Regions from separate parts of the Stenotrophomonas sp. UBA7606 genome, predicted to be linked through region 1. Evidence: predicted binding sites of a transcription regulator. Region 1 holds the regulator's gene; the other holds the start of a gene.
What was found. Region 1 encodes FliA, which starts transcription of late flagellar genes. Its sites were predicted from a motif close to TAAAGTTTNNCNNNCNNNGGCCGATAA; they were not measured.
Positions count from the first base shown of each region.

Region 2: B2527_RS10285 (GGDEF domain-containing protein) is a predicted target of FliA. The motif match lies at 3,969-3,995, and genes of this name have one in related genera.

Region 1 is NZ_DLJW01000133.1:123,024-139,278, forward strand. It holds gene B2527_RS19095 (ligase-associated DNA damage response DEXH box helicase) at 1-472, opposite strand, end outside; gene B2527_RS19100 (ATP-dependent DNA ligase) at 469-2,073, opposite strand; gene B2527_RS19105 (ligase-associated DNA damage response exonuclease) at 2,073-3,068, opposite strand; gene B2527_RS19110 (flagellar biosynthetic protein FliQ) at 3,462-3,731, shown strand; gene fliR (flagellar biosynthetic protein FliR) at 3,736-4,527, shown strand; gene B2527_RS19120 (putative bifunctional diguanylate cyclase/phosphodiesterase) at 4,694-6,820, shown strand; gene flhB (flagellar biosynthesis protein FlhB) at 6,987-8,117, shown strand; gene flhA (flagellar biosynthesis protein FlhA) at 8,135-10,222, shown strand; gene flhF (flagellar biosynthesis protein FlhF) at 10,363-12,096, shown strand; gene B2527_RS19140 (MinD/ParA family protein) at 12,083-12,967, shown strand; gene B2527_RS19145 (RNA polymerase sigma factor FliA) at 12,964-13,713, shown strand; gene cheY (chemotaxis response regulator CheY) at 13,726-14,118, shown strand; gene B2527_RS19155 (protein phosphatase CheZ) at 14,118-14,738, shown strand; gene B2527_RS19160 (chemotaxis protein CheA) at 14,742-16,255, shown strand, end outside.
Region 2 is NZ_DLJW01000079.1:1,498-14,022, forward strand. It holds gene B2527_RS10255 (dihydrolipoamide acetyltransferase family protein) at 1-882, shown strand, start outside; gene B2527_RS10260 (hypothetical protein) at 1,028-1,363, shown strand; gene B2527_RS10265 (VOC family protein) at 1,434-1,820, shown strand; gene B2527_RS10270 (hypothetical protein) at 1,891-2,313, shown strand; gene B2527_RS10275 (SDR family NAD(P)-dependent oxidoreductase) at 2,376-3,149, shown strand; gene B2527_RS10280 (NAD-dependent epimerase/dehydratase family protein) at 3,309-3,941, opposite strand; gene B2527_RS10285 (GGDEF domain-containing protein) at 4,058-5,605, shown strand; gene B2527_RS10290 (RNA polymerase sigma factor) at 5,660-6,196, shown strand; gene B2527_RS10295 (hypothetical protein) at 6,201-6,863, shown strand; gene B2527_RS10300 (DUF808 domain-containing protein) at 6,959-7,867, opposite strand; gene B2527_RS10305 (ABC1 kinase family protein) at 8,039-9,691, shown strand; gene B2527_RS10310 (dioxygenase) at 9,688-10,383, opposite strand; gene B2527_RS10315 (phosphoglycerol transferase I) at 10,666-12,525, shown strand, end outside.

The DNA of each region.
Region 1 (16,255 bases):
AGCTCAACAGCAATGCCAGCGACTCGGGTGTGGTGACCAGTACCTCGGCCCTGCCCTGCCGTGCCAGGCGCTTGTCGCGGGCGCTGGCGTCGCCGGTACGCATGGCCACCGTCCACGGCAAGCCCAACCCGTCGATGGGTTCGCGCAGCGCACGGACGGTATCGCTGGCCAAGGCCCGCAGCGGGGTGACCCACAGGATGCGAACCTGCGCGGCTGGCCGGCGCCGCCCCTTGCCCGGAGCCGCAGCGCCGGCTGCGGCCTCGACCTCGGCCACGGCTTGCAGCAACGGGCCGCCCAGCATTGCCAGGGTTTTGCCACTGCCGGTGGGTGTCACCAGCAGCCCCGATTGACCTTGTCTGTAGCGGCGCCAGACCTCGCGCTGGAACGCTGCGGGCTTCCAGCCGCGTAGTGCGAACCATTGGGTCAGCGGCTGCTCGAAGCGGATGTTGCCCACTTCACGGACATTGATCATTGCGCGACCTTGCGCAGGCTTTCCAAGCGGTCGGCGTCGCCGGCGGGCTTGTCGTGACGCCAACGCACTATCCGCGGAAAACGCAACGCCACGCCCGACTTGTGTCGTTTGGACAGATTGACCGCCTCGAAGCCCAACTCGAATACCTGCAGCGGCTGCACTGCCCGCACAGGACCGTAGCGCTCGGTGCTATGTGCGCGGATCCAACGGTCGAGCTCGACGATCTCCTTGTCGTCCAGGCCCGAGTAAGCCTTGGCGATGGGCACCAGGGTGTCCCCGTCCCAGACACCGAACGTATAGTCGGTATACAGGGTGCTGCGGCGGCCATGTCCGCTCTGGGCGTACAGCAGCACGGCATCCACGGTCAGCGGATCAACTTTCCATTTCCACCAATCACCGCGCTTGCGCCCGTGCCGGTAGGGCGACTGCCGACGTTTGAGCATGAAGCCTTCCACGCCACGCTGCCGCGCTTCGTTGCGCAGCCCCGCCGCTGTGTCCCAGTCCGGCAACGCCAGCGCTGGCGACAGTTGCAGCACAGGCGAATCATGCGCGGCCAGCAGCGCGGCCAGCGATGCACGGCGCTGTTGCAGTGGCTGCTCACGAAGGTCCTGCCCGTCGAGCTCCAGCAGATCGTAAGCCATCACCCTTGCCGGCACCTGCATCATCACTTTGGGGCCGGGCTTGCGACGCTGGATGCGGGTCTGCAGCACGGTGAACGGCAACGGTTGGGGAGCGTCCTGCTGCCATGCCAGCAACTCGCCGTCGATCACCGCATCATGCGCAAGCCGCGCCAGCTCGGCTTCAATCTCGGGGAAACGCCCATCCATGCGTTCTTCCCCGCGCGACCACAGCACGATGTCGTTGCCGCGCCGGATCAACTGTACGCGTATGCCATCCCACTTCCACTCCAGCAACCAGTCATCGATTGCTCCCAGGGCACCTGGCTCCACCTCCAAGGCCGATGCCAGGAAGAAGGGATACGGCAAGCGCGTGTCGCCTGCCTGCCCAGCCTCTGCCAGGACCGCCTGCAGCGCCTCGGCGCTGGGTGCGCTGAAGCCCAGCAGGCGCTGCGCCAGCAGTGGCACATCCAGCCCTGACAGTTCGGCCAGGGCCTGTTGTACCAAGCCCTGCGAGACACCTACGCGCAATGCGCCCGTGAGCAGCTTGTTGAAGACGAAGCGCTCACGCATCGGCAGTTGTCGCCAGCCCCGGGTGACAACAGCCCGGCGCAGCTCCGGCGCGGCGTTGGCCACCGGCAGCAAATGCTCCCGTATCCATTCGGCCAGCCCGATATCCGGGGCCGGGTCCGTGGTTTCGTCCAGCAGCAGAGCGAGCGTTTCGGCCAGGTCACCCACCTGGTCATAGCTGGCGTCCACCAGCCACCCGGGTAGCCCGCTCTCCTCGCCTATCCACTGGCGCAGCTCACTGCTGCTGGCAATGCGCGCCTTGGCACCGCCGACTTTGCCCCCGGTGAGCAGCCACAGTGCCCAGGCCGCGTCTTCGGCAGGGGCCACACGGAAGTACGCCACCAACGCCGCGCGCTTCTGCAAGGAAGATGTACTGCGATCCAGGCGCTGGTATAGGGCGGCAAAGGCACGCATCAGTCTTCCTCGCCCCTTGCCAGCGCAAAGGTGGTCGCCTTGACGCCGCTTTCGTTGAGCATGCGCACCAGCGCGTCGGTGTTGCCATGGGTGGCGACTACCCGGCGCGCCCCTGTCTGTTGCACGGTCTGCAGCAGCGCCGGCCAATCGGCATGATCGGACAGCACGAAGCCACGGTCGTAGTTGCCACGGCGCCGGTTGCCACGCAACTGCATCCATCCGGACGCAAAGCCATGCTGGGCACGCCGGAACCGCCGCAGCCAGCTGCTGCCCGCCGCCGACGGCGGCGCGATGACCAGGCGGCCGCTGAAATCGGCGCCGCGCTCCTCCTCCGCGACCCGCCGGGTTTCCTTCATGGCGATGCCAGCCTCCCGATAGACCTGCACGCCGCTGTCCACGGCGCCATGCAGCCACACCGGGGCCGTGTCACCCAAGGCCAGCAGTTCGGCGAGCACGCGCTGCGCCTTGCCCAAGGCATAGCAGTAGAGAATGGCGGCTTCGCCGCGCGCACCGCATTCTTGCCGCCACGCCGCGATGTCGGCCACCACCGACGGCGTGTCCGGCCAGCGGTAGATGGGCAAGCCAAACGTGCATTCGGTGATGAAGGTATCGCAACGTACAGGCTCGAACGGCGCGCAGGTCGGATCGGGCTGGCGCTTGTAGTCACCGGAGGCCACCCATACCTCGCCGTCCACCTCGATGCGCACCTGTGCCGAGCCCAGCACGTGTCCCGCCGGGTGCAGTGACACCAAGGCCTTCCCCAGCCTGAACGGCGTACCGTAGGCGTGGCAGACATAGCGCTGTGCACCAAGCCGCCACTGCAACACCGGCAGGCAGGGTTGGGCCAGGTGGTAGCAGCCCATCCCTGGCCGCGCATGATCGCCGTGGCCGTGGGTGATGACCGCACACGGCACCGGGCTGCCCGGATCGATATAGAAATCCCCGGCAGGGCAATACATGCCCTCGGGTCGCAGTTCGACCAGATCACCTTGCATGTGCCGTCTTCCAGCGCAATACCTGCCCCGACCTTGCCATGGCTGCCGTGTAGACCGCGTTGGATGCCAGCACAGCGCGCTGCGGCCGCGCCCGAGGCGACGGGCCGGAGCAACAGCCTCAACTTCCACAGTCACCCGGCAACAAAGATGCGGAGCCGCGCATCGCTGCGCTAGCCCCATCTGCGCGGCTTGATGGCGCCGGGAACAGCCCGCCGAGTGCGCTCACATGCGGCCAGATGGGCTGGCCGGCGCTGGTGGAGCGCCCCGCCCTGATCAGACCTTGGGCAGGCTGCACCCGCCAGCCCAGGCTGCGCGCCCCGCCCGATTCCCATGAGGTTGCGCGACAGGAAACCGACACCAGTGGACTGGCACCGGTCTTGCATCCAGCAGGCCATGAGTCCCGAACTTGCCCTTACCGAACTGCGCGGTGGCCTGGTGACCACCCTCTGGGTGGCCGGCCCACTGCTGCTTGTTGTCCTGATCGTTGGCGTAGTGGTTGGCATCATCCAGGCCGCCACCCAGCTCAACGAGCCCACCATCGCCTTTGTCGCCAAGGCCGGCGCCTTGACCGCGGCGCTGTTCGCGCTTGGCAGCCTGCTGCTGGGCCATCTGGTGGAGTTCACCATCCTGCTGTTCCAGCGCATACCGCACCTTATCGGCTAGCCGGATGGACGCTGTCACCCGCATGGCCATCGATGGCCAGCAGGCCTTCGCCATTATCAGCACCACCTTGTGGGTGATGCTGCGGATCGGCGCGATGCTGATGGCCATGCCGATGATCGGCACCCGCGCAGTCCCGGCCAGGGTACGGGTCATGCTGGCGGTGGCGCTGTCCGTTGCGCTGGCGCCGGTGTTGCCGGCGGTGCCGTTGTTCGATGGCCTGAGCTCCACGACGGTACTCACCGTCCTGCGCGAGGTGGCAGTCGGGGTCAGCATCGGCTTCCTGTTGCGGCTGATCTTCGAGGCGGGCGCCATGGCCGGCGAAATGATAGCCCAGAGCACCGGCCTGGCCTTCGCGCAGATGGCCGACCCCATGCGCGGCGGCAGTTCCGGCGTGATCGGGCAATGGTTCTACCTGATGTTCGGCCTGCTCTTCTTTACCAGCAACGGCCATCTGGCCCTGATTTCACTGCTGGTGGACAGTTACAAGGCGTTGCCCATCGGCACCGCCCTGCCTGATCCCCATGCCCTGGCCGCCCTGGCGCCGACGCTGGCAGTGCAGATATTCCGCGGCGCCATGTCACTGGCATTGCCGCTGGTGGTGGCCATGCTGGCCATCAACCTCGCCTTTGGCGTACTTGCGCGTGCCGCGCCCGCCCTGAACCCGATGCAGCTCGGCCTGCCGGTAGCGCTGCTGCTGGGCCTGGTACTGCTGACCCTGCTGGCGGGGGAAATGGGACCGCCGGTGCAGCGCCTGTTCGACACCGCATTTGATGCCGCCCGCCAGGTAACAATGTGACATCAGCCACAGCTCGGCACTCGGGCTGTTGCATTCGTCAGCCGCCCTCTTGCTGGCTCGCTGTTACCCGAGGATAGTCCTACAGTAGCCATGGGCGGCAGGGGACAGAAAGCCGCGCGGCCCCCGTTATCGCGTTCGCGATGCGGACACCAAAAGGAGGGGTTTGATGCTAGAAGGCAGCTACAACCCGCTGTTCGTGGTGCTGTCCATCCTGGTTGCCATCCTTGCCTCGTTCACGGCACTGGACATGGCGTCCCGGGTTACCGCCACGCAACCGCGACGTACCGCCGCACGTTGGCTGCTGGCCGGTGGTGTGGCCATGGGCTGCGGCATCTGGTCCATGCATTTCGTGGGCATGCTTGCCTTCCGCCTGCCCATCCCGCTGGGTTACGACCTGTGGCTGACCCTGCAGTCGCTGCTGGTCGCCATCGCAGCATCGATTTTCGCCCTGTGGCTGGTCTCCCGCCCCACCCTGCCCCACCTGCGCCTGGCACTGGGCGCCCTGCTGATGGGCCTGGGCATTGCCTGGATGCACTACGTGGGCATGGCCGCCCTGCGCATGCAGCCGGATATCCAGTACGACCGCCTCTGGTTCGTGCTGTCCATCGTGATTGCGGTGGCCGCCTCCTGGAGCGCGCTGTATATCGCCTTCCGCCTGCGCACCGCCGAGTACGCGCTGCCGCCGCGCCTGGTCGCGGCGGCGGTCATGGGCCTGGCCATCGTAGGCATGCACTACACCGGCATGGCCGCCGCGCAGTTTCCGGAAGGCGCTGTATGTGGTGCCGCCGGCGAAGGGGGCGTACCTACCGAATGGCTGGCTGCCTGCGTGGTACTGCTGACCGTGGGCGTGATGGCTGTCGTGCTGACGATCTCGCTGTTCGAGCAGCGCATGCAGGCACGCCTGCTGCACCTGCGCAACTCGATGTTGGCGGCGTCGCTGGACGATGCCCGCAAGGAGCTGTTCCACGCCAGCCAGCACGATGCCCTGACCCGCCTGCCCAACCGGCAGCTGGTGCACGAACGCATCGAGCAGATGATCGAAGACGACAACGCGTTCGTGGTGATGTCGATCGACATGGACGGGTTCCGACACATCAACGGCACCTTCGGCGCGCAGACCGGCGACGCGGTGCTGGTCGATATATCCGAACGCCTGCGTCAGTTGCTGCCGGCCGAGGACCTGGTAGGCCGAATGGGCGGCGACCAGTTCGTGATTGCCAGTGCGCTTTCCATCCCGGCCGATATCGATGCGCAGTGCGAGCGCATCATCCTGGCCGTCAATTCGGTGCGGGTGGCCGGCCGTGACCTGCGCATGACCGGCAGCCTGGGTGTGGTCGTCCACAGCGGCGGCGGCGTGACCGCACCGCAGCTGGTGGCCATGGCGGAAACCGCCATGCGCTGTGCCAAGCAGTCCGGGCGCAACAGTCATGTCATGTTCGCCGACTGGATGAACGATACCGCCGAACAGGATGCGCGCCTGCTGGAGGATCTGCGCAAGGCCATCGGCACATCGCAGCTGTTCCTGCACTACCAGCCACGCGTGCACGCCAACAGCGGCCGCATCAGCGGTGCCGAGGCGCTGATCCGCTGGCGCCACCCCGAGCATGGCTACATACCCCCCGAACGCATCATCCGCCTGGGCGAACACAATGGCCTTATCGAAACCCTCGGCGCCTGGGTCCTTGAAGAAGCCTGCCGGCAGATGCGCAGCTGGCAGGACGCAGGGCATGACAACTGGCGCATCTCGGTCAACCTGTCGGGCCGCCAACTGGGCTCGCAGAAGCTGCTGGAGGACGTGCGCCATGCGTTGCAGCACAGCGAGCTGGCCCCCGCGCGGCTGATCCTGGAGATCAGCGAAGGCGCGGTGATGCGCGATACCGACAACGCCATCAACGTGCTGCGCAGCCTGGCCGGACTGGGGGTGGGCATCTCCATCGATGATTTCGGTACCGGCCACTCCAGCCTGCTGCACCTCAAGCGGTTGCCTGCCACCGAAATCAAGATCGACCCCGCTTTCGTCGTCTCGCTTGAGGAAAGCGACGAGGACGTGGTCATCGTGTCGGCCATCGTCGCCCTGGCTCACGCCCTCAACCTGCAGGTGGTTGCCGAAGGTATCGAGACCCCGGGGCAGCGCGCCTATGTGGAACGGCTGGGCTGTGATCACCTGCAGGGCTACCTGCTGGGCCGCCCGGTGAGCGCCGAGAACTTCATGCGCCTGCACAGCGGCGATGCCCGCCAGGCAGCACTGGATGCCCGGCTGACATCGCTGCAAGGGGCGGCCGATCCCCTCTGAACCAGGTTAGCGGCTGCGCTGGCTGTGAAGCTGTCAATGCCCGGCTACCCTGCAAACCGGCCGCCGCTGGCATATCGGCTCAGCGGTCGACACCGTGCCCACCCGGCATCGGCCAAGTGGAATGGTTCTTGCACCGCTTCGATGACACCCTCATCCAAGCCGTGCAATGTCCGAAAACGAACAGGCCGGGGAAAAAACCGAACTTCCCACCGAAAAACGTCTGCGCGAGGCCCGCGAACAAGGCAATATCCCCCGCTCCCGTGAGCTGGCGACCGCCGCCGTTTTCGTCGCCGCGGTGGTGGGGCTGTATGCCCTGTCCGGCAGCATGGGCGGCTCGGCCCGGGAGTGGATGAGGGCCGCGCTTTCCCCCGACCCTGCCCTTCTCGACACCCCCAATGCACTGTTCGGCCACGCTGGCTGGATGCTGCTCAGGTTGATGCTGGCTTTCAGCCCGCTGCTGCTGATCTGCGTGGGCGCCGGCTTCATCGCCCCGGTGCTGATGGGCGGCCTGCGCTTTTCCAACAAGGCGCTGATGCCCGACCTCAACCGCCTGAATCCGATGACCGGATTCAAGCGCCTGGTCGGGCCGGAAGCCCTGGCCGAGCTGGTCAAATCCCTGTTGCGGGTGGCCTTTGTCGGCACGGCCGCCGGCCTGTGCCTGTGGCAAGGCGCGCAGGCCCTGCGCGGGTTGCTGCACCAGCCACTGGAATCGGCCATCGGCCACGGCCTGGGTTTCACCCTCAAGCTGCTGCTGGCTACCGCTGGCGCCATGGCGCTGCTGGCCGCCATTGACGCGCCGTACCAGAAGTGGAACTGGCTGCGGAAATTGAAAATGACCCGCGAGGAGCTGCGCCGCGAGCTGAAGGAAAGCGAAGGCAGCCCGGAAGTGAAGGGCCGCATCCGGCAGATGCAGATGCAGCTTTCGCAGCGACGGATGATGGAAGCGGTGCCCAGCGCGGACGTGGTGCTGGTCAACCCCACCCACTACGCGGTTGCCCTGAAGTACGAAAGCGGGCGCATGAATGCCCCCACCGTGGTGGCCCGCGGCGTGGACGAACTGGCCCTGCGCATCCGCCAGGTGGCCGACGGCAACAAGGTCGCCATCGTCTCTGCCCCGCCTTTGGCACGCGCCTTGTATCGGGAGAGCCAACTCGGCAAGGAAATCCCCGTGAGACTGTATTCGGCCGTCGCCCAGGTCCTGTCCTACGTCTACCAGCTACGCCAGTGGCGTACCGGCCCGATGCCCCAGCTGCCTTCCCTCGAGGTTGAGGAATTCGCCAAGGGGGCACAGCCATGAGCAACGCCGCCAACGGCATGTCCGCCCGCCGCCTGCTGGAAATGCTGCGCCAGGGCATCGGCGCTCCGCTGATCGTGCTTGCCCTGCTGGCCATGGTGGTGGTGCCGCTGGCCCCGCCGGTGCTGGATGCCTTGTTCAGCCTCAACATCGCCATCTCGTTGATGGTGCTGCTGGCCGTGGTGTATGTGAAGCGGCCACTGGATTTCACCATTTTCCCCATCGTGCTGCTGGTCACCACCATGCTGCGCCTGGCACTGAACGTGGCCTCCACCCGCGTCATCCTGCTCAACGGCCAAGACGGCCATGAGGCCGCGGGCAAGGTGATTGCCGCCTTCGGCGAGTTCGTCATCGGCGGCAACTACGCGGTCGGCATCGTGGTGTTCGCCATCCTGACCATCATCAACTTCGTGGTGATCACCAAGGGTGCCGGCCGCGTGTCGGAAGTGACTGCCCGCTTCATTCTGGATGCCATGCCCGGCAAGCAGATGGCGATCGACGCCGACCTCAACGCCGGTTTGCTGACGCGCGAGGAAGCCAAGCTGCGCCGCGAGGAAGTCCGCGAGGAAGCCGACTTCTACGGCGCGATGGACGGCGCCAGCAAGTTCATCCGCGGTGATGCCATTGCCGGCATCCTGATCCTGTTCATCAACATGCTTGGCGGCTTGGCCGTGGGCGTGATGCAGCACGGCATGCCGTTCGGCGATGCTGCCGCCACCTATACCCTGCTTTCCATCGGTGACGGCCTGGTGGCACAGCTGCCGGCCCTGCTGGTGTCCAGTGCGGTGGCCATGCTGGTCACGCGCGCCTCGCGCTCACAGGACATGAGCCAGGCGATGATGGGCCAGGTGTTCGGCCAGTACCGTGCGCTGGCCATCGCCGCCGGCATCATCGGTCTGGTCGGCCTGGTGCCGGGCATGCCCAACCTGGCCTTCCTCAGCCTGGCCGCCGTGCTCGGCTTCCTGGCCTGGAAGTTCTGGAAGCGCGATGTTGCCGAATCCGCCAGCAAGGCGGCGGCAGCCAGCACTGCCGCGGAGGGTACCCTCAATGCACTGGGCCAGCCGCAACCGGCGCCGACCGCCGAACTGAGCTGGGACGAACTGCGCCCGGTGGATCCGTTGGGGCTGGAGGTCGGTTACCGGCTCATCCCGCTGGTCGACAAGGCCCAGGGCGGCGAGTTGATGGCACGCATCAAGGGGGTACGGCGCAAGCTCACCCAGGACCTGGGCTTCCTGATCCCGCCGGTGCACATCCGCGACAACCTGGAACTGCAGGCCAGCAGCTACCGTCTGCTGGTGCACGGGGTACCGGTAGCCACCGCCGACATCCATCCCGACCGCGAACTGGCGCTGGACCCGGGCAGCGCCATGGGCAAGCTGGACGGCATTGCCGGCAAGGATCCGGCATTCGGCCTGGATGCCACCTGGATCCAACCCCATCAGCGCGCCCAGGCCGAATCGCTGGGCTATACGGTGGTTGATCCGGCCACCGTCATTGCCACCCACCTGTCGCACCTGATCCGCGAGCACGCGCCGGAGTTGCTGGGCCACGAAGAAGTGCAGCAGTTGCTGGCCACCCTCGCCAAGACTGCGCCCAAGCTGGCAGAGGATCTCTCGCCCAAGGCCTTGCCGCTGTCCACCGTGGCGCGCGTGCTGCAGAACCTGCTGGTGGAGCGCATCCCGGTACGCCAGCTGCGCAAGATCGCCGAGGCGCTGGTGGAAACCGCACCGGTCACCCAGGACCCGACGGCGCTTACCGCCGCCGTGCGCAATGCGCTGGGCCGCTTCATCGTGCAGGAGATCGCCGGGATGTCGCCGGAGCTGCCGGTATTCACGCTCAACCCGCAATTGGAACGGGTTTTGCAGGAGTCCACGCAAGGCAATGGTGCCGCACTGGAACCCGGTCTCGCCGAACGCCTCCACCAGAGTCTTGCCGACTGCGTCGGCAAGCAGGAGGCCCGCAACGAGCCCGCGGTCGTGCTGGTACCGGCGCCGGTCCGCGCCGCGCTGGCGCGCCTGGTCCGACATAGCGTGCCGTCGCTGTCGGTCCTGGCCTACAGCGAGGTGCCGGAGGACAAGCGCCTGAAGCTGGTCGGCACGATCAGCTGAGGCGCGGCCCACCGGCAACGCGACAGAAAACAGACACCTGACCCGATCCCGCAACAACCGCGCACGAAGGAGCCCGCCACGCCATGTTCCACATCGCCAACGCCACGCCTTCGCCGCAGCCCCACTCCCGGTACCAGAACATGAAGATCAAACGTTTCGTCGCCGCCGACATGCGCACCGCCATGAACCTGGTCCGCAAGGAACATGGGCCTGACGCCGTGATCCTGTCCAACCGCCGGATCGAGGAAGGCGTCGAGATCGTGGCGGCCGCGTACTACGACGAAACCGCAGTGCAGCAGGCGCTGGAAGCCACCCGCCCGGCACCGCCGGCACCGGCCAAGCCGCGCAGCGCCGCCGAAGCCATCATGGCGGCGGTAACCCGTCGTAAGGCGCCGGCGCAGGAACCGGTCGTGGCCACCGCGTCGGCCGTGGCCGCGCTGGCGCGCTCCGCGGTGGGGGCCACTGGCCGCTCCATCGACAACAGCATCGAGCTGGCCCCGGGCAGCCGCTTTGCAGCGTTGCTCAAGGTACCTGCCGCCGAACCCAGCGCCACCGCAGCGCGGCAGGTGTTCGCCACCTTGCCGGCCAGCGCCGACGAGCCGCCGGTGGTACCTGCCTTCCGTCCCGTCGGCAGCGCTGTCAAATCCCCAGCACTGGTGGAGGACAGCGTCAGCTTCTCGGCCCACGCGGCGGCGGCCACGGTCCATGCGGAACGTCCGCAGGGCCGGGCCCAGTTCCAGATCGACCCGCCGCTGCCGGTACAGGCACAGGCACCACAATTCACCGCGCCCGTAGCTGCATCGGCCGCGATGGAACCGGTTGTGGCTGCTGCAGTTGCCGCCGCCGTGCCGCCGCTGGTTGCTGTCAGCGCGCCCGCTGCCCCGCTTGCCATCGCACCGGCCCCTGTCGCTGCCCCTGCCCTTGCCTCCGTTCCCGCCCCGGTAGCGGTTGCCGCCGCGCCGCGCGACGACGAACAGCTGCTGCAGCTGCGCCAGGAAGTAGCCGGCATGCGCCATCTGATCGAGCGCGAGATGAATCGCTTCACCGACGAACGCCTGCGCGGCAGTGCGGTGCGCGCCAATGCACTGGACCTGATGGACGAGTATGGCTTCGACGCCGGGCTGGCCCGCGACGTCGCCATCCAGATCCCGGCCGATACCGATCCCACCCGTGCCCGCGGCCTGATGCTGGGGCTGATCTCCAGGAAGCTGCCGATCGCCCCCAGCGATCCGATCGAAACCGGCGGTGTCATTGCCCTGGTCGGCCCCACCGGCGCCGGCAAGACCACCACCATCGCCAAGCTGGCCTCGCGCTTTGCCGAAGCCCACGCCGCACGTGACGTCGCCCTTGTCACCACCGACACCCAGCGCATCGGCGCCCGCGAACAGTTGTATGGCTTTGGGCGCCAGCTCGGCATCGCCGTGCACGAGGCCAACAGCGGCACCGATCTCAACCAGCTGCTGCACAAGCTGGCCGACTACAAGCTGGTGCTTATCGACACCGCCGGCCTGGGCCAGCGCGACCGTGCCCTCACCGCCCAGCTGCAGTGGCTGCGTGCCGCCGGCCAGATCCGCACCCTGCTGGTGCTGCCGGCCAACACCAGCTTCCAGGACATGGATGAAGTGGTGCGCCGCTTCAGCGCCGCCAACCCGCAAGGGGTAGTGCTGACCAAGCTGGACGAGACCGGCCGCTTCGGGTCGGCCCTGTCGGTGGCCGTGGACCACCGCCTGCCGATCACCTGGGTGACCGACGGCCAGGACGTGCCGGAAGACCTGTACCGGGCCTCGGCCGCAAATCTTGTACTTCGCCTTGAAGATTTGCGCCGCGCGGCCGATATGCCCTGCAACCCGGAGTTGAACAATGCAGTCGCGTGAGTACGCCAAGCTGACCAATACCTTCCCGTTGTCGGCCACCCGCCGCGAGCCAGCCGGCCCGGTGCGCACCATCGCGGTGACCGGCGGCAAGGGCGGTGTGGGCAAAACGAACGTCTCGGCCAACCTGGCCGTGGCGCTTGCCGGCATGGGCAAACGCACCCTGCTGCTGGACGCCGACCTGGGCCTGGCCAACATCGACGTGGTGCTCGGCCTGCAGCCCAAGCACACCCTGGCCGACCTGGTCGCCGGGCGCGCCAGCCTGGAAGACGTCATCATCGAAGGCCCCAACGGCGTGCTGGTGGTACCGGCGGCTTCCGGTCGCCGCCACATGGCCGAGCTGCAGCCGGCCGAGCACGTGGGCCTGGTCAACGTGTTCTCCGAGCTGGAGCGCGACCTCGATGTGATGATCATCGACACTGCCGCCGGCATCAACGACAGCGTGTTGACCTTCTGCCAGGCCGCGCAGGACACCGTGGTGGTGGTCTGCGACGAGCCCGCCTCCATCACCGACGCCTACGCGCTGATCAAGGTGCTCTCGCGCGAGCGCGGTGTGGACCGCGTGCAGGTGGTGGCCAACATGGCCCGCGACCCCAACGAAGGCCGCGCCCTGTACGAAAAGCTGGTGCGTGTCTGCGAGAAGTTCCTCATCGATGTCTCGCTGAACTACCTGGGCTGCGTGCCGCAGGACGACTGGCTGCGCCTGTCGGTGCAGCGCCAGCAGCCGGTGGTGAAGCTGTACCCGTCCGCGCCGGCGGCGCTGGCCATCCAGGAGATCGCACGCCGCACCTCCCGTTGGCAGGCACCGACCGCACCGCGCGGTGGCGTCGAGTTCTTCCTGGAACGCATCCTCCAGCAGAAGGTGAGCGCATGAACAACGCCGCAGCCCAGTACCGTGAGGTCCAGCGCAACGCGGCCAATGACTGCATTGCCCGCCACGCCGACCTGGTACGCCGCATCGCTCATCACCTGGCTGCCCGCCTGCCCGCCAGTGTCGAGGTCGACGACCTGATCCAGGCCGGCATGATGGGTCTGATCGAAGCCTCGCGCAGCTACGACGCCGAGCAGGGCGCCTCGTTCGAGACCTATGCGTCCATCCGCATCCGTGGCTCGATGATCGACGAAATCCGCCGTGGCGACTGGGTGCCGCGTTCGGTGCACCGTCGTGCCCGCGATGCCGCCGCCACCATCCGCCGCCTGGAGCAGGCTTCCGGCCGTGCTGCCAGCGCCACCGAAGTGGCGCAGGCCATGGACATGCCGCTGCCCGAATACATGCGTCTGGTCGAAGACGCATCGCGTGGCCAGGTGCTGAGCCTGGAGTCGCGCATCGAGGATCAGGGCGAGCTGGATACCCCTACCACCGGCGGCCCCACCCCGCAGCAGATGCTTGAACGCAGCCAGTTCGGCGCCGAGTTGGGCAAGGCCATCGGCCTGCTGCCCGAGCGCGAGCAGCTGGTGCTGTCGCTGTACTACGAGCAGGAACTGAACCTGAAAGAGATCGGCGCGGTGCTCGGTGTGAGCGAGTCGCGGGTTTGCCAGATCCACGGCCAGGCGATGCTGCGCCTGCGTGGGCGGCTGAAGATTTTCGAGTCGGCCGACGCCGGGCTCGAGGAACACTAAGAGGAATATCTTTTGAACAAGAACATGCGCATCCTGATCGTCGACGATTTCTCGACCATGCGCCGCATCGTCAAGAACCTGCTCGGCGACCTGGGCTTCACCAACACCGCCGAAGCCGAGGACGGGCATGCCGCGCTGGCCCTGCTGCAGAGCCAGCCGTTCGATTTCGTGGTCACCGACTGGAACATGCCGGTCATGACCGGCATCGAGCTGCTCAAGGCCGTGCGTGCCGACCCCAAGCTCAAGACCCTGCCGGTGCTGATGGTCACCGCCGAAGCCAAGCGCGAGCAGATCATCGAGGCCGCCCAGGCCGGCGTCAACGGCTACATCATCAAGCCGTTCACCGCGCAGACCCTGGAAGAAAAGCTGGGCAAGATCTTCGAACGCCTGGCAGCGAGCGCCTGATGGACGATCTGGCGCAATCGCTGAGCGACAAATCGGCCCTGGTGCAACGCCTGCAGGATGCGCTTGCCGCGCTGGAAAGCGGTGACGAAGCGGCGTGGCGCCAGGAAATCGACGCGCTCGCAGCGCTGCGTACCCAGCCGATGATGGCCGGGCTGGGCCGCCTGGCCCGCGAGCTGGGCCAGGCCCTGGGCGAGCTGCCCAGCGTGCCCAGCGAAGCCGGCGAGTTGGACGACGCCTGCGCGCGCCTGGACCACGTGGTGGAGATGACCGAACAGGCCACCCATCGCACCCTGGACCTGGCCGAAGAGTGCCGTGCGCTGACCGAGCGCCTGCGTGCCGACGGGCTCAATGCCGACCAGGGCGAGATCCTGGACCGCATCCGCCACAACCTCACCGAGGTGGCCCTTACCCAGAGCTACCAGGACCTGACCGGGCAGATCATCCGTCGCGTTGTCGGCATCGTCCGGCGCGTCCACGAAGGCTTTGGCGCACTCGGCCTACCACCGCCGGAAGACCCGGCCCGCAACAACGGGCTGGCCGGTCCCGCGGTGGACGGCCTGGACCGCCACGCCGTGTCCCAGCATGACGCCGACGACCTGCTGTCGGACCTGGGGCTGTAAGCCATGAGCACGTTCGCCGACGACATCGCCGCCGATTTCATCCTCGAAGCGCAGGAGATCCTCGATCGACTCGGCGAGCAGCTGGTGACGCTGGAGCAGGCACCGGAAGATGCCGACCAGCTCAATGCCGTGTTCCGCGGCTTTCACACGCTCAAGGGCGGTGCCGGTTTTTTGTCGATCACGCCGATGGTCGAGCTGTGCCATGCCGCCGAGGAAGCCTTGGGCATGGCCCGCTCTGGCAAGGGCCAGCTGCTGGCACACCATTTCGACGCCGCCCAGCAATCACTGGATTGGCTGCAGGCCATGCTCGACGCGGTGTCCTCCGGCACCGAGCCCGGGCATGCGCCGGCCGCATTGATCGCCCAGTTCGACATGGGCAGCGCGCCTTCACCGGCACCGGTCAAAGCCGCAGCAGCGCCTGCCGGCAGTGATCTGATCAGCGAGGATGAATTCGAAGCCCTTCTCGATCAGTTGCACGGCACGGCCGCGCCAAGCGCTGTCGCCACAACCGCCGCCGATGACCTGATCAGCGAGGACGAGTTCGAAGCCTTGCTGGACAAGCTGCATGCCGGCGCTGCGCCCGGCGCAGGCACACCAGCGGCCGTGGCACCTGCCGCCGCGCCGGCGGCCGCCAGGCCCGCGCCCACGCCCAGCGCAGCCGCAGCACCACCTGCAGCCAAACCTGCCACCGCGAAAGCCGCCGAGCCCGAGCACACGGTGCGCGTGGATACCAAACGGCTGGACGCGATCGTCAACCTGATCGGCGAACTGGTGCTGTCGCGCAATCGGCTCAAGACACTGCGTACACGGCTCAAGGACGAAGAGCTGGACCGCGCCGTATCCACCCTGGACATCGCCACTGCACGCCTGCAATCGGCAGTGATGCGCACCCGCATGCAACCGGTGGGCAAGGTGTTTTCGCGCTTCCCAAAGGTGGCGCGTGATGTCGCCCGCTCCTTGCAGAAGGAAGTGGACCTGGAGTTGATCGGCGCCGACACCGAGCTGGACCGCAACCTGGTGGAAGCGCTGGCTGACCCCTTGGTGCACCTGGTCCGCAACGCCATCGATCACGGCGTGGAAGGCCCCGACCTGCGCGAAGCACAGGGCAAGCCGCGGATGGGCCGGGTACGCCTGTCTGCCCAGCAGGAAGGCGACTACGTCAGCATCGAAGTGCAGGATGACGGTGCCGGCATCGATCCCGAGCGCCTGCGCAACAAGGCACGCGAAAAAGGCCTGATCGACCCGGAAGCTGCCGCCCGCCTGAGCAGCGAGGAATGCCTGCACCTGGTGTTCCTGCCTGGTTTCTCGACCAAGCAGCAGGTGACCGACATCTCCGGCCGTGGTGTCGGCATGGACGTGGTGCAATCGCGCATCCGCGAGCTCAGCGGCCAGATCCAGATCCAGTCCGAACTGGGCCGTGGCAGCCGCTTCCTGATCCGCGTGCCGCTGACCCTGGCCATCCTGCCGACCCTGCTGGTGCAGGCCGGCGACGATGTCTACGCCCTGCCCTTGGCCCG
Region 2 (12,525 bases), on a different contig from region 1:
GCCCGCGTACGCGCCACCGGCGCCGATGGCGCGGTGACGATGAATGATGTGAAGCAGGCGGCGGCGAATCCGTCCGCCCTGCTCCCCTCTCCCTCCGGGACAGTGGCCGGGGGGGAGATCGCTACTGCAGCTGCCGTACCCTCACCCCAACCCCTCTCCCAAGGGGAGAGGGGCTCAAGCGCGCGCACCCCGCTGTCTGCAGCAGGCAAGCCGATGCGCACCGCCCCGCCGGGCGTGGTCGCCAAGGGCCAGCCGGAGCCGCTGAAGGGCGTGCGCCGCAACATGGCGCGGGTGATGGCCGATGCGCACAGCAAGGTGGTGCCGACCACGCTCAGCGACGACGCCGACATCCATGCCTGGGCGCCGGGCAACGACATGACCTCGCGCCTGGTCCGCGCCATCGTCAGCGCCTGTCAGGCGGTGCCGGCAATGAACGCCTGGTTCGACGGTGACAACCTCACCCGCACCCTGCACGCACAGGTCGATATCGGCATTGCCGTGGACACCGACGACGGCCTGTTCGTGCCGGCCCTGCGCAATGCCGACATGCTGGATGCACGTGGCGTGCGCGAGGGCATCAACCGCCTGCGCCAGCAGGTCGAAGACCGCTCGATCGCACCCTCGGAACTGAGCGGCTACACCATCAGCCTGTCCAACTTCGGCATGTTTGCCGGCCGCTACGCCACCCCGGTGGTCGTACCGCCGTGCGTGGCCATCGTCGCCGCCGGCCGTGCCCGCTTCCAGGTCACCCCGGTGATGGGCGGCATCGAGACCCACAAGGTCATCCCGTTGTCGGTCACCTTCGATCACCGCGCCTGCACCGGCGGCGAAGCCGCGCGATTCCTGCGCGTGCTGATCGACGACCTGGCACTGGCCAGCTGATCCAGGTTTCCTCCCAGTTGCAGCAAGACTTCAGGCCCGCAGCAATGCGGGCCTCTTTTTGCCTGCCGCCCGCTGCACACTGTCACAACACGCAGCAGGTTCGGCGCTACGATGCAGGCAACCCACAACACCAGCACGCATCGCCATGGGCACCTGGATCTGCACCACCTGCAAGGAAGTAAACGAAGACCCATTCGATCGCTGCTGGAAATGCGGCAGCCATGCCGATGGCAGCCCGGCCGACATCCACGAGCAGCGCGTCGATGGGCCACAGTGGATGCAACCACCGCGCCTGATCGATTGCCAACGCTGCCCCGGCATGCGCATGCAGTTCATCGGCCGCCGCCGCTTCCACGAGGGCTCGCAGGCATTGCCCTTCCTGCTCGGCAACCTGGGCGAGCTGTTCGTCAACCGCGAAGAGTTCGACCTGCATGCCTGCCCCAACTGCGGCAAGGTGGAACTGTTCCTGTCCAACCACTGAATCGGCGGGCCTTCGCGGCCGTCGCCCGTGCAACGCGCTACCCTGCACATTCCTGCAACGGAGCACCGCCATGGCCCACCGCAGCCGTCTTGCCGGTTTCATCATCGATTGCCAGGACACCGACAGCGACAGTGCCGCCGCCTTCTGGAGCGCTGCACTTGGCCTTCGCGCAGCGCCGGGGTACACCGAGGACGATGGCGCACAATACAGCGAGCTGCTGGGCGCGCCGGCCAACCTGCATGTGGAGGTGCAACGGGTCAGCCATGCCCCGCGCGTGCACCTGGACATCGAGGCCGATGACATCGACGCCGAGGCCGACCGCCTGGAAGCGCTGGGCGCACGCCGCATCGGCTTCGTCAAACGCTGGTGGGTGATGGAAGCCCCCACCGGCCACCGCTTCTGCATCGTGCACATGCGTGACCCGGACCACGGGCATCCGCCCAGCAACTGGGCCTAGCCGCTCTTCACCCCATGCTCCGCCATGGCATGGCCCAATTGGCAGTCGGAACCTTCAAGGAGTGAACTGCATGGGAGTGCTGAGCGGGATGATAGCGGGCGCCTTTGGCGGCTTTATCGGCATCAACCTGCTGGCCTGGGTCGCCAAGCGCAACAGCCGGCCGCATGACCTGACCAGTTTCACCTCCGACCACAACGTCATCGCCAGGATCGATGACTGGGCACAGGCCCATGGCTACCGTCTGGTAGCGAACAATGCCGGCACCCGCCTGTACCGCAAGGGCCACAACATCCTGACCGCCCCCATGTTCCTGCAGGTCAGCCAGCAAGGCCGTCGCTACGTGTGCAGGAGCTATACCCGCATCAACGGCCTGCTGGTCAAGGCGGACATCGCGCTGAGCGGTGACAGCTTCATCGCCAAACTGCCGCGTTCGATGGCAAAGAAGGCGCAGAACGAACTGTTTGCCAGCTTGAACGTGCCGGGCCTGCCCTGAGCAGCGACGCGGCGTGCCCGCCATGCGGATAATGGGTACTCCGTAACCCGCTGGATTGCCACATGCGACCTGATCCGTCCTTCTCCAATGTACGCGTACTGGTGGCCGGTGGCAGCCGGGGCATTGGCCTGGCCATCGCCCGGGCATTCGCCACCGCCGGTGCCGGCGTGAGCATCTGCGCGCGTGACCTGCAGGTGCTGGCGCAGGCCGCCGCCGGGCTGCAGACATGCGGCGCGGCACGCGTCCATCAGCAGGCCTGCGATCTTGCCGATGCCGATCAGATCGCGCACTGGGTGGACACCGCCGCGCAGGCGCTGGGTGGCATCGATATCGTCGTCAACAATGCGTCGGGTTTTGGCAATGGCAGCGACGATGCCAGTTGGCAGGCAGGCTTTGAGGTGGACCTGATGGCGGCGGTGCGCACCAACCGGCAGGCCCTGCCCCATCTGCGGCGGAGCACGCAGCCGGCCATCCTCAACGTCAGCTCCATCAATGCATCGGTGCCCACGCCACGCGCAGCAGCCTATTCCACGGCCAAGGCGGCGCTGAACTACTACACGGTGAGCCTGGCCACCGAACTGGCCTGCGAGCGCATCCGCGTCAATGCGATCGCGCCCGGCTCCATCGAGTTCCCGGGCGGCCTGTGGGACCGCCGCCGCAGCGAAGAGCCGGCCCTGTATGCACAGATCCGCGAGCGCATCCCGTTCGGCGGCTTCGGCAATGCCGAGGATGTCGCCGATGCCGCACTGTTCCTGTGCTCACCGCAGGCACGCTGGATCACCGGCCAGATCCTGGCAGTGGACGGCGGCCAGTCTCTCCCCGCAGGTGCGGCCTAGGCCACCAGGCCACAGGCGCATCGGCCGCCCACGCGGCCGCTTGCCGAGCATGGCTCGGCACTACAGAACACCACGGCATGGTCCCCAACCCGATAGGCGCCGCTGGGCCGTTGATCACGCCCTGCAGATCCGCACATTGCGCTGCGGGCAAGGCTGCACTCAGGCCAGCGCAGCTGCGCCGACTACCCGCACACCCGGCTGTGGTGCCAGCGCGGCCTCCACCAGCGCCGCAGCGATGTTGCTGGCCGGGTTGATCCGCCAGGCACGCGGCAACACCGGCGCCAACGCTCCCAGCACCTTGCCGGCCAACTGCTCGCCAGCACGGTATTCGCTGCGTTCTCCACCGATAAGGCCCGGTCGCACCAGCGTCAACGAGGCGAAGTCCAGTGCCTGCAGGTCACGCTCCAGTTCGCCCTTGACCCGGCTGTAGAACACCCACGCGCGGGGGTTGGCACCGGCCGCCGAGTTGAGCGCGAACACCGTGCAGCCCTGCGCCCGCACCAGGCGGGCGATGGCCAGCGGATAGTCATGGTCGATGCGAAGGAAGGCTTGCCGCGACCCGGCCTGTTTCATGGTCGAGCCCAGTGCGCAGATGGCCGCATCCACCTGCCAATCGTCGCCATGTTGCGGCAGTTGTTCGAAATCCAGCACCGGATTGCGCAGCCGCGCGTGCTGCACGCCCAGCGCGCGGCGGCTGGGCGCCAGCACCGACGTGCAGCGCGTGTCCACCAGCAGACGCTGCAGCACCTGTGCCCCCACCAGGCCGGTGGCGCCGGCCAAAAGAACCCGCATGGCATCCCTCCCGTGACCGGTTGCCGTTCAAGCAGGCCCACACCTTGCCGATAATGGGGCTTGGATACCACCCCCGTGGTGCGCCCCGCGCACCCCCAACCCTGCGGACCCGGCACATGGCTGACAGCCCCGACGATACCTCCCACACCCGCGGCAGCGGGCTGGGGCGCATCCTGTCCCGGCGTGCGGCCAGCAGCGACAACGCCAGCAACACCGCCACACTGCTGGGCAATGGCAGCGCCGGCATGGCGATGCTGCAACGGCTGTTTGTCGGTGCCGATGCACCCGAACCGCTGCTGGGAGCGTTTGCCCAGGGGCTGTGCACCTTGCCCGGCGAACTGGGCGACATGGGCCAGCGCCTGCACAGCGCCCATGCCGAGCAGGACTGGGAACGCTACGGGCGGCTGCTGCGGCAATTGATCGACAAATACATCCGCACCATCGACCAGGAAACCCCACTCACCGCCGGCAGCGAGTCGGCGCAGCTGCGCGACCTGCTGCGCGGCACCCTGGACGCGGTGCTGGCCAGCCTGCTGCAGCAGGCCCCGGCGCTGGGCCAGCAGGCCCAGCGCATGAGCGAAGAACTGCACGCCTGGCGCAGTGGCCAATCCCTGCAACCGATCGCCACCCACCTGCGCGAGCTGTGCCACCAGGTGGGCGTGCGCAGTGCCAGCCTGCAGGAACAGCACGAACTGCTGCTCAAGCTGTTCGCGCTGCTGCTGGACAACATCACTGAACTGCTGGACGAGCAGAGCTGGTTGCACGGCCAGGTGCGCACTGTGCGTGAGGTCCTGGCCGGACCGTTGGACAGCGCCTCGCTGGAACAGGCCCGCAACGAGCTGCGCGAGGTGATCTACCGGCAAGGCCTGTTGCGCCAGGGCATCGGCGAATCCAAGCAGGCGATGAAGGACCTGATGGTCGACTTCGTCCAGCAGGTGGACGGCATGGCCACCGAAACCGGCGAGTACCACGACCGCATTGCCAGTTACGCCATCGCCGTGCGTCAGGCGCGCAGCATCGCCGACCTGAACCACTTGCTGCAGGACGTGCTGCAGGACACCGCACGTGTGCAGGAACAGGCCGCACGTGCCCGCGACCACCTGGCCAACGCACGTGCCGAGGCCAAGGCCGCCGAACTGCGCGTGCAGCAGCTGGAAAGGGAACTGGAGGAGGTGGGCAGCCAACTGCGCACCGACCCCCTCACCGGCGCCCTCAACCGGCGTGGCCTGGACGCGGAACTGGCGGCCGCCATGGCCGCGACACAGGGCGCATTGAGCATCGCCATGCTCGACCTGGACCACTTCGGCCACACCAATGCCAGCTACGGCCATGCCGGCGGTGATCGGGCCCTGCGCCACCTGGTGGCAACGGCCCAGACCCGGCTGGGCAACAACGGTCAGATCGCACGGCTGGGCGGGGATGAGTTCGTGCTGATCCTCACCGACATGCCGCTGGCCCAGGCCGAAGCACAGCTGCGGCGGCTGCAGGAGTCACTGGCGCAGCGGCCGTTCCTGCACGAGGAGCAGCGCGTGCATGTGCGCTTCAGTGCCGGGGTGGCGCAGTGGCGGCCGGGCGAAAGCGCCGACAGCCTGCTGCAACGCGCCGATCGCGCCCTGTATGCAGCCAAACAGGCCGGCCGCGACCGGGTCGACAGCGCCGGTTGAGCACGCTCGACGGGGATCTGTGATATTCCGCCTGTTGCCGCGAACAACCCGGGCATGGACACTCTTACAGCCGCCGCCGCCGAGCAACTGCGCAGGTCCTTTGCCACGTTGCTGCAACAGCACCAGGGCATCGCCCTCAAGGTCGCGCGCAGCTACTGCCGCGATTCCGAGGACCGCAAGGATCTGCTGCAGGAGATCAGCATCCAGGCCTGGCAGGCCTTCCCCGGCTTCGACAGTGCACGCGCCCAGTTCAGTACCTGGCTGTACCGCATCGCCTTGAACGTGGCCATTTCGCGGGTGCGCGCGGTGCGGGTGCGCCAGCGCCACCACGCCGACGGCGAGGACGTCGACAACCTTCCCGGCCTTGCCGACAGCGCCGAGCAGGCACTGCAGCTGTCCCAGCTGCATACGATCATCCATGCCCTGCCACCACTGGACCGGGCCCTGTTGCTGCTGTACCTGGACGACTGCAGCCACCGTCAGATCGGCGAGGTGCTGGGCATCAGTGCCAGCAACGCCGCCACCCGCCTGCACCGCATCAAGCTGCAACTGCGCCAGCAGTTTGCCGCCCCCACCCCACCGCGAGGTTGAGCCCATGGAACTGGAAGAACTGAAAGCCGCCTGGGCCGTGCAGGCCCAGCGTATCGATCAACTGGAAGCCCAGGCCCTGCAGGCCTGGCAGCAGCCCCGCAGGCAGGCCTTGCGGCTGCGCCTGCGCTGCTTCAGCGGCCTGCAGCTGCTGTGGTTGCTGGTGTGGATCGTGGTCACCGCCTTGGCCGCCGGTTTCTGGTTCGCGCACCGGCAGGTTCCGCAGCTGTTGCTGACCGGCCTGGCATTCCACGTCTATGGCATCGCCGCCATCTGGGTTTCGATCACCCGTGCCCTGCTTGCCCTGCACCTGGATGCCAGCGACGCACCGGTGCTGGCCCAGCAGCTGCGGCTGGCGCGGTTGCGCCGCTTCACCGCGCTCAGCGAACTGGCGCTGGGCCTGCCGTGGTTCTGCCTATGGCTGCTGGCGCTGCAATGGGCCTGCGTCCAGTGGCTGGGCCTGGACCTCTACACGATGGCACCGGCCTGGTTCCTCGGCAGTCTTGGCTTCGGTGCGGTCATGATGGTCGGCAGCATGCTGGCGGCGCGGCGGGTGCTGCAGCGCCTGCCTGCCGACCATCGCTGGCAGCAGCTGCTGGACAGCCTTTCCGGTCAATCGCTGGCACGCGCGCAGCAGTACCTGCAGGAGCTGCAGCAGGGCCAGAAGTAATCGCTGCTGCAACTGCACGATCCGCACCAGGCGCGCAGCCGTCCTGCGTCAGCTATCCGCAACGCAGGCAACGGCGCCGCTCCCGCCGTGCGGCGTCAATGTGCGGGCTTGGCGCCGCGCATGCGCTGGAACAAGGTCACCCCGGCAAGCACTAGCGCACCAATCAGGATGCCCACCACCACGCTGCCCAGGGCGTTGGCCAGCCATGCCAGGTTGTCCGGCGCCAGCCCCAGCACGAAGTGGTGCAGCGCCGGGATGGCATGGACCAGGATGCCACCGCCCACCAGGAACATTGCCGCTGTACCGGCAATGGACAGGCCGCGCATCAGCCATGGCGTGGCATGCAGAATGCCCCGACCCAATGCGGCCAGCGCGCGCCCCTTGTCCAGCAGCCATGCCCCCAGGTCATCCAGCTTGACGATGCCGGCCACCAGCCCGTAGACGAACACGGTCATGCCGGTGGCGATGGCGATCAAAGCCGCCACCTGCTGCCCGAACGGCGCGTCGGAGATCACTCCCAGCGACAGCACGATGATCTCGGCCGAGAGGATGAAATCGGTGCGCACCGCACCCTTGATCTTGTCCTTCTCCCACGCCACCACATTGGTCCTGTCATCGGCCAATGCGCGGTTGAGTTCGGCCTTGTGGGCGGCGTCCTCTTCCTTGGAATGCAGGAACTTGTGCGCCAGCTTCTCCACGCCTTCATAGCAGAGGAAAGCGCCGCCAAGCATCATCAGCGGGGTGATCGCCCACGGCAGCCAGGCACTGATGGCCAGCGCCGCCGGCACCAGGATGGCCTTGTTGAGCAGCGAGCCCTTGGCTACCGCCCACACTACCGGCAGTTCGCGGTTGGCGCTGACCCCGGTCACCTGCTGCGCGTTCAAGGCCAGGTCATCGCCCAGTACGCCGGCGGTCTTCTTGGCGGCAACCTTGGTGAGGATGGAGACGTCGTCCAGCAGCGTGGCGATATCGTCGAGCAGGGCAAACAGGCTGGCTCCAGCCATGGGGCACCGTTGGTATGGGGAAGCGGGATTCTCACCGATTCACCCGCCAATGCGTAGTGATGCCGTATTCACCCACCGCCAACCCGGCAACGGCGACACTGCGGGTCTGGCCACGAGGAGCAAGCAGTGAGCGAGCCGATCAGCAACGACAGTCCCTCGACCATCGGTGGCATGAGCCGCCGCCAGCAGATCGTGCGGCTGCTGCTGCGCTACCGCCACTCCGGCGTGTTCTCCGGCATCTCCCTGGATGGCGAGATACCACGCCTGGGCAAGGCACCGACCGCCGGCGACCCCACCCAGTTCGTCTCCGACCTGGAGGCCCTGGGCACCACCTTCGTCAAGCTGGGGCAGGTGCTGTCCACCCGCCCGGACATGATTCCGCCGGAATACGTCACCGCGCTGGAGCGCATGCAGGAGCAGGTCGCAGCGATCCCGGTGGCACAGATCCGCGCGGTGGTCGAAGAGGAGCTGGGAGCGCCGGTCGACAAGATCTTCGCCTGGTTCGACCCCGAGCCCCTGGGCTGCGCATCCATTGCCCAGGTTCACCAGGCCGAACTGCACGACGGCCGCCAGGTGGCGGTGAAGGTACAGAAGCCGGACATCGCCACCCAGCTGCGTTCGGACATCGGCGTGCTGCGCAGCTTTGCCACCGCCGCCGACCACCTGACCCGGGTAGGCCGCAAGGTGCGCTTCTCCGACTGGCTGGACGAGTTCGCCAAGACCCTGCGGATGGAACTGGACTACCAGACCGAGGCCGCCAACCTGGCCCGCTTCGGCCAGCACCTGCAGCCCTACCCCGAGCTGTGGATACCACAGCCGGTCTGGGACCTGTCCAGCCGCCGGGTGCTGACGATGGAACTGGTGCAGGGCGTGCGCGTGGACGCGATACCGCCGGTGCGCCGCACCGAGCAATCGATGGAGCCGCTGGCCGCGGCACTGGTGCGCGGCTACCTGGACCAGATCTTCGTCCACGGCGAGATCCACGCCGACCCACACCCCGGCAACCTGCGCGTCACCCCGCAGGGGCAGCTGGCGATCTTCGACCTGGGCATGGTGGCGCACGTCCCGCCGCGGCTGCGCGAGCGCCTGCTCAAGGTGCTGTTTGCCGCCGTCGATGGCCGTGGCGAGGAGGTGGCCGACGAGATCATCGGCATCAGTACCCGCCTGGAGGACTACGACGAGGAACGCTACCTGCGCGAAACCGGGCAGATGATCGCCCGCTATGCGGCCAACGGCACCCTGTCCGAAGGCCATGTGGTGCTGGAGATCGTGCGCACCGCCACCGCCGCCAACCTGCGCACGCCACCGGAACTGAGCCTGCTCGGCAAGGCCCTGCTCAACCTGGAAGGCGTGTGCCGCGTGCTTGCACCGGAGCTGGACACCCGCCGCGTGGTGGAGAAGCAACTGCAGCACGTGATGCGCGCGCACTTCCGCAAATCGCTGTCGGCCGCCAACCTGGCCAGCGAGGCGATGGAACTGCAGCAGCTGCTGCGTACCGGGCCGCGGCGCATGTCCGACATCCTCAGCCTGCTGGCCGAGAATCGCCTGCAGATGAAGGTCACCGGGCTGGAAGAGTCACGCCTGATGGAAAACATCCAGAAGGTGGCCAACCGCATCGCCGCCGGCCTGATCACCGCCGCGCTGCTGCTGTCCTCGGCGCTGCTGATGCGGGTGCCTTCGCGCTGGACGCTGCTGGGCTACCCGACCTTCGCCATCGTGCTGTTCATCCTGGGCGTGGTGATCGGCATGGGCCTGATCGTCAGTTCGTTGCTGTTCGACCGCCGCACACGCGCACGCGAACGCGAGGAGCGCAGCCACCGTTAGCAGCGCGGCAGCGGATCCGGCCGCAGCAGCACCGAGGTGCTGGGGGTGCCCTCGCAGACCTCATCGAACAACTGCACGCTGTCGCCGTCCGCGCGCACCGCCAGGGTGTACAGCAAAGGCAGGAACGCGGCAGCGTCGTGCTGCAGCGCCTGCAGCTCGGCCAAGGCAGCGATGTTGCCGTGGCCGACCAGCTCGCGCAGTTGCGCGGCATAGGCAATGCGATTGCCGGCAACCATGCTGCCGATGCCCAGGATCAGGATGCCCTGCTCGCGCAGAGGCCGCAGCCACGCACCCAGCGCCGCGTGTTCCAATGGCGACAAGGCGGTATCCAGACTGACCTGCACGACCGGGATCGAAGCGTGCGGATACAGGCCCTGCACCAAGGCGACGACCTCGTCGTTGAGGGCATGGCTGCTGTCCAGGCGCGCGCCCGGCAGATCCAGCAAACCATTGATGCGGCGTGCCACGCGCGCCGACACGGTCTGCAATACATGCGGGCTTTCGTGCTCCGGAGCGATGCTGATGCAGATGCCCTCGGTCTGCCGTTGCGCCGCCACGCAGACAACGGCACGCGGTTGCGGGAAATGCGCCACCACATCCTGCCAGCACCGTCTTACGGCGGTGGTGGCTGAAGCGCGCGCAATACTGTCGTGGCCAGCGAACAACGCCGGCATACGGGTGGTGGTGTCCATGCGTGTCCTGAAGGCGATGCCAGTGGCAGCCAAGCGCTGCGGCAATCGCGGCGGTCCCGGGCAGTGATCGCCCGCATCCCTTCCGCAGGTGTGCACTGTGCCTGCGGTTGTGTGATAGGAAGATGAATAGGGGTTTTCCTACCCCCGTCACCAAAAAACATTTCAGTCAGGTTTGGCTTGGCACCATCCGGGCGTCCCTTCCGTCACCCGCATGTCATGGCGTGGTGGTAGGCGACGGCGGCCGCGGCCGCTGCTACCTCCTCCGCTACCGCAAGTGACCGCATGCATTGGATCATCTGGCTGTGCCTGGCCGCGCTCGTTGTGCTGCTGCTGCTCTCCCCCGTACTGGCCCGCACCAAGGCCGCCCTGCTCTGCCTGCTGTCGTTGTTGTTGAGTAGCTGGTGGCTGATCGACAAGCTCAGTGGTGACGGCATCAACTCCGCCACCCTCTATCACCTGCGCAGCGACATGGAAGGCGCCGGTGTCGCCGATTTTGGCGGGTATATCGCCGGCTTCATCGGCCTGATGCTGATCTCCCTGCTGCCCTTTGCATTGCTGCGCGTGCGCCGCCTGCAACTGCCCCGCCATGGCGGAGCGGTGTTTGCCGGCTTCGCCGCGGCACTGGTGGCGACGGTCGCCCTCAGTCCGCTGTACGCTGATGGTCGGCGCGTCTACCAGCAGATGCAGCCGGTGGATTACAGCGCCGTCGCCCCCGAATACCTGCTGCCATCACAGCCATTGGCCAAGCGGCCCAACATCGTCTGGATCTACGGTGAAAGCCTGGAGCGCACCTACCTGGACGAGGCCGTGTTCCCGGGCTTGATGCCAAACATCGCGCGTCTTGCCGGCGAGGCCCTGGATTTCCGCAACATCGCCTCGGCCGATGGCAGCGGCTGGACCATCGCCGGGCTGGTGTCGTCGATGTGCGGCGTGCCGTTGACCACCGCACAGGGCGATGAGAACAGCATGGGCCGGTTGGGCCAGTTCCTGCCCGAAGCCTTCTGCCTGGGTGATTACCTGAAGCAGCAGGGCTACAGCAACCACTACATGGGCGGCGCCAACGGCCAGTTCGCGGCCAAGGCCGACTTCCTGCGCAGCCATGGCTTCGACGATGTGCGCGATCTGGAGTGGTTCCAGCAACAGGACATCGGCAAGCAGCATTTCTCGCCCTGGGGCGTGCACGACGATGTGCTGCTGGAGCAGGCCTATGCGCGCTTCACCGAGCTGTCGCAGGCCGGCACACCGTTCATGCTGACCACCTTGACCATGGATACCCACCACCCGGCCGGCCACCTGCCGGTGGCCTGCAAGAACACGCGCTACCGCAGCCAGTACGGCAACATCGGCCTGCTCAACGCGCTCAAGTGCAGCGACCGGTTGATCTCGCGCCTGGTGCAGCGCATCCGCGACAGCGCGTTTGCCGACAACACCCTGATCGTGATCGCCTCCGATCACCTGGCCATGCCCAATGACCTGAGCGATGTGCTGGAAAAACAGCACCGCGAGAACCTGCTGCTGTTCCTGGGCAAGGACGTGCAGCCGCGGCAGATCGTGGCCCGTGCCGGCACCACGCTGGACTCCGGTGCCACCGCACTGCACCTCATCGATCCCGCCATCCATGCCATCGGCTTTGGCCGCTCGCTGCTGACCCCACCGGCCGCCACCAGCGCCAGCTACGCCGCCTTGCAGACCGATCAGCGTGATTACGCCCGCTATCGCGCCTTCGCGCGTTCGCTGTGGCTGGGTGAACAAACCCGCATGCTGCGCCTGGAGGACGACCAGGTGCTGGTCGGCGTGCAGAAGGTGCAACCACCGGTGCTGCTGGAGTACGACGAGCAGTGGGCGTTGAAGTCGATGTACCTGGAGAACACCTCACGCAAGTTCGAGGAAGCCAATCCGCACCACCGCCTGGCCTATGTCGACCGCTGCACCGCTTTCGAGGACGGCTCGGCCGATGGCCAATGGTGCGCCCTGCTGGTGGATGAGAAACAGGGCATGCGCATGTACCGCGACAACCAGCTGCGCCGTGGCGTGGCCGTGGATGCGCCATTGCAGGCCTTCAACGGCCAGCGCCCGAACGTGCGCCAGTCGCGCATGATCAGCCGCCAGCCGCGCCACACCGGCCCCGGCCAGTACATCCTG